2 regions of the Lysinibacillus sp. NPDC097195 genome follow, and region 2 is predicted to be linked to the other one. Evidence: riboswitches for the same ligand, from Rfam matches in the RefSeq annotation. Region 2 holds a riboswitch; the other holds the start of a gene.
What was found. A riboswitch is a leader RNA that binds a small molecule or an ion and turns the genes downstream of it on or off. The one in region 2 is predicted to bind FMN.
Positions count from the first base shown of each region.

Region 1: another riboswitch for FMN. It lies ahead of ACIQXI_RS10000 (ECF transporter S component); the one in region 2 lies ahead of ribE (riboflavin synthase).

Region 1 is NZ_JBIWDP010000001.1:1,926,817-1,929,296, forward strand. It holds gene ACIQXI_RS09995 (SH3 domain-containing protein) at 1-173, opposite strand, end outside; gene ACIQXI_RS10000 (ECF transporter S component) at 463-1,050, opposite strand; FMN riboswitch at 1,277-1,473, opposite strand; gene ACIQXI_RS10005 (S8 family serine peptidase) at 1,675-2,480, opposite strand, start outside.
Region 2 is NZ_JBIWDP010000001.1:1,692,656-1,695,135, forward strand. It holds partial or broken gene ribB (3,4-dihydroxy-2-butanone-4-phosphate synthase) at 1-463, opposite strand, end outside; gene ribE (riboflavin synthase) at 503-1,141, opposite strand; FMN riboswitch at 1,310-1,435, opposite strand; FMN riboswitch at 1,556-1,681, opposite strand; gene ACIQXI_RS08765 (MDR family MFS transporter) at 1,879-2,480, opposite strand, start outside.

The sequences.
Region 1 (2,480 bases), 230 kb from region 2:
GTTTCGGTTAACAAACAGTTCATTGTCGAATAATCAGGGTTTACTTTCGATGTCGAATCATACTCACATGAATTTGCAAGATTATTCGCTAATACATTTTGATCTATGTTTATAGATAGCGAGAGGGTACCGATGGCAATAACACTAATCAATGGTTTCAATATCTTTTTCATGTGTGATGTATACACTTCCTTTCCTATTTTTCAAAGTTAAAAGATTCAAATATATGTTATCATAAACCTAATGTTTGAGACAGGAATATCAACCAATATCTATATTTTTTAACAGTATTGATATATAAATGAAATATCTAACATATAGTATTTGCTTGTGTGATCTGTTATTCTTTCTTATCTCAAAACTTTGCTATAGCAAATTTAAACAACAAAAAACACCTTCTAGACATAACAATCTAAAAGGTGTTATTACTTGAACACTATTCATAATTATACTTTTTTACGCTTATTTTGATAAATACATTGTACGTTGTTGCTCAATCCATTTGCGCATTGTTGTGAACAATAACGCCATAATCGCCGTTAATAATATACCTTTTACAATATTAAACGGCAAAATTCCTGCAACTATCATTGTGTATAATGAATCGCCAACGACTGGCTCCATACCTAAGAAGTACGTGTACATTGGTAAAAATACTGCGTAATTTAACACGCTCATCCCTACTGCCATGACAATTGTTCCTGTTGCCAAACCGCCAACAAGACCTGCGATTGATTTAAAACGATTAAATATAAATGATACTGGTAAAATAAATAATATACCTGTCACAAAGTTTGCAATATGACCAACCGGGACTCCTGTAGGCGTACCTGAGAAAACCCAATCCAAAACATTTTTAAATAACTCTACTAAAATACCCGCTACTGGCCCCATTGTGATGGCTGCAAGTAATGCAGGCATATCGCTGAAATCCACTTCTAAAAAAGCTGGGAACGGTGGAATTGGAAAATTAAAAAGCATTAATAAAAACGAAATACTACTCAGCATACCAATCGTAATAAACGATTGCAGTTTGATATTTTTCTTCATTGAAAACTCTCTCCTCTTTGCTGATTCAATCTTGCAAGAAGAAAGGTGACGACGTAATCGATTGTTTTTCACGAAAAAACCCTTATGCACATCAGCATAAGGGAGAAAAGGCATGATTAAATAGCGCCATTACTAGCTATTTTTTGAGCAAGCAGTGCGATTAATAGACACACTAAAAAAAACGCTCGCACATAGCTTAATTCGTAACAACGAATGACGATCGTACCTTCATCTTCTCCCATCCAGACTATACTGTCGGCCTTGGAATCTCACCAAGTCAGCCATGCAAAAAAATCTTTGCACAGGTCGCGGGCTGAAGAGCCATTATGTAAATCATGCGAGCTATTGTAGTTTTAGACTACACTAGCGATTTACAACTCTATTACCGCCGGTCGGGATTTTCACCCTGCCCCGAAGATGAATCAATATTATTTTATAAATTAACTATAATGTTTTATCTCACAAAAGTAAATACTTCTGCTTAAAAAATTCCGATTAATTTTGTATGCTTTAATGTGTGATTTACAAGCACTGGGTTAAGCGGGTTCCTGACCTTGCGAAGGGAGAAGCACAAAAAGAGAAATTGCACAGTGCAATTTCTCTTTTCGTTTGAACTAAAATGGCTTAGTACTCTTCCTCGGTAACTTCATTATTATTGCCATGTCCGTTTCCGTTGCCATTGCCATTGCCATTGCCGTTACCATTTCCGTTGCCATTGCCATTACCGTTACCTGGCTTTACAACAACCACATCAAATGTTAGTGTGTGCTCACCATATGTTACTGTAATTGTCGTATTTCCTTGACCTTTTCCTTTTACAACACCTGCCTTGACAGTAGCAATCTTATCGTTTGCTACTTTATATGTTGCCAGTTTTGTTACATCTGTTTCCGTTGTTGTTCCATTAAAAGTAGTGACTTCTGTAATTTTCACTGCCACTTCTTTACCGATTCTCGTTTCAACCTGAGCTTGGTCAATAGCTAGTGAAACGATTGGTGCTTCCACAACCGGTGCAGTAACTGTCACGTTGGCTGTTACTTCATTTTTACCATGTGAAATAGTAATTGTAGTCGTGCCCTCAGCCACCGCAGTCACGATTCCATTGACGACAGTAGCGACATTTTCATCCCCAACAATATAAGACGCTTTTGACGTTACATCTTCCATCGTTGCCTCACCTTCTGCAGGCGTTGACGTTTCTGTTACCGTCAATTGTGCAGTATCCCCAGCTGTCAGGTTTAACGTTGTTGGATTTACTGAAAGCGTTACGACTGGTTCTACTACCTCTTTTTCATAGATGATTGCTTTACCTACATTGCCAGCAGCGTCATTAATTACGACTGACACAGCATTCGTATCTGCAGTTACTGGGAATGTGAAGCTACCGTCTTGATTTAAATCGAAAGCAACTGGTGCTTGTACTTCGCCAT
Region 2 (2,480 bases):
TACTATTACAAAGCTTTGCTAAATCAATTGCAGCCTCTGTATGCCCTCTACGTTCTAATACGCCATCTTCTTTCGCAACGAGTGGAAATACATGCCCCGGTCGACGAAAATCCTTTGCTTGCGCTTGGGGCTCTAGCATTTTTTGAATCGTCAATGCACGCTCAAATGCGCTAATGCCAGTAGTCGTATCTTGATAATCAATACTTACGGTAAATGCTGTTTGATGATTGTCTGTATTATGAGCAACCATAGGATGCAACACCAATTGCTGTGCAAGCTGCTGTGAAATCGGCGTACAAATAAGCCCTCTACCATATGTCGCCATAAAGTTGATTGTTTCAGCTGTCATAAACTCTGCAAGAGCGAGTAAGTCCCCTTCATTTTCACGATCTTCATCATCAACTACGACAATGATTTTGCCTTGCTTTAAATCTGCCATTGCTTCTTCAATAGAATGTAGCAAAATGGCCACCTCCTTATATTTGCTTGCCTTCTTCGCAAGTTAAAAGCCATGTTTCATTAAGTATTCTTTGGTAATAGTCGACGATTGCTGTCCCCGTTGTAGCTGATGAATAATGTATTTTCCAACTAAATCAGTCTCGATATTGACGATGGACCCGATGTTTTTTGTGCCTAACACCGTTTCCTTATATGTGTGTGGAATAAGGGATACTGTGACACGGTTATTATCCACTTCAAAGAGCGTTAAGCTTGTACCATCAATGGTAATAGAGCCTTTTGGAATACAAAAGCTTGTTAATTCGTCTGGCAGCTCGATATCAATATACACTGCATTAGCCATTGGACGTTTACGTATAATTTTCCCTACACCATCTACATGCCCCGATACAAAATGACCACCAAATCGTCCATTTGCAGGCATGGCGCGTTCCAAATTAACTGCATCACCGATAGTAAGTTGCCGCAAATTCGTCGCTTTCACCGTCTCCGGCATTACGTCCATCGTCAACTCGTGTTCATTAAAATGGGTTACAGTTAAGCAAACGCCGTTGACGGCTATACTATCACCAAGTTTTACGTCGACTACCATTTTTGGCGAAATAACAGTAATAATCATACTTTGTCTATTGCTTTGCAAGGTTTTTACTGTGCCAACATCTTCAATAATACCTGTAAACATTTTCACCCTACTTTCTCAAAATAGCATGATCAAATTGCTTCATATCCTCCTTTCCACATTTGTTGCTAAACAAAAAACCCCTTATAAAAAGGGGTTTGGGAGTTCCAATAAATAAGACGTCAAGAAATAAACCTATTGGCTTTATTTTTTTCCACAGGCTGCCATCTCATCGTTCTTCTCCCATCCAGACTATCACTGTCGGTTTTGGATTTGCACCAAATCAGCTTGCGCTCACGGACTTTGAATTACTTCATCACCGCCGATTGGGAATTTCACCCTACCCCGAAGAACAGATACTTATTCTATTTTTCACTAAATAAAAAACTCCCCAACGTTGATGATGGGAAGTCGGTTTCCGTATAAGCGTAGCCAAATAGACCTTTTAAAGTCCTACGAATTTAAAAAGCTTATACAAGTACCCTTCTCCCATCCAGACTGTAACTGTCGGTTTTGGATTTGCACCAAATCAGCTTGCGCTCACGGACTTTGAATTGCTTCATCACCGCCGATTGGGAATTTCACCCTACCCTGAAGGATATGTTTATTTAGTTATCTCATACGATAACATTATTTTAAAAGATTATCCACCAAAAGTTTGCCTTCATCTCTTAAAACGATAAGCTCTTAAAACAATCTAGATGGCGCTGAAAGGAAAAGGCGCCTAAAATAGCAAAAGCTCCTTTATTTAAAAGTTAGAAAGTAACCTTCAAACAAAGGAGCATATAGTACCTTATTTATTATTCGTCTTTCTTTGCAGGGACAACTACACGAGAATTGCCCATCATTAATACGAAAATGGCTGCAATCACTATAGGAATAAGTGCAAGAAGGAATACATGCGTTACCGAACTAGACATCGCATTAACAATGATATCTAGAATGTTAGCTGGCATTTTCTCACGCACACTTGGTTCAAAAATTTGTCTCATATCGCCACTTTCAAACATTGCAGAATTAGCACCTTGCCCCATATTTTTAAAACCTTCTGCTAGTTTACTTGTAAAGACATTGTTTTGGATTGTTCCAAAAATCGTCACACCCATCGTCATACCGAGCGTACGAAGAAACGAATTGGTTGAGTTCGCAGTCCCTCGATAACGAGCATCTAGGTTATGTTGCGATGCTGTCGGTAGTAGTGAGAACGAGAAGCCCATACCAAAACCTACAAGAATCATATACAGCGTAAGAAGGATTCTAGCCGTATCTGGCGTTAGTGTGCTTAGTAAAAACATACCTACAAAATAAGAGATAACTGAAATAACCATTAAATTACGGTAGCTTATTTTCGTTAAAAAGATACCACCAAATGCACTACCTGCAACAGATCCCAACATCATTG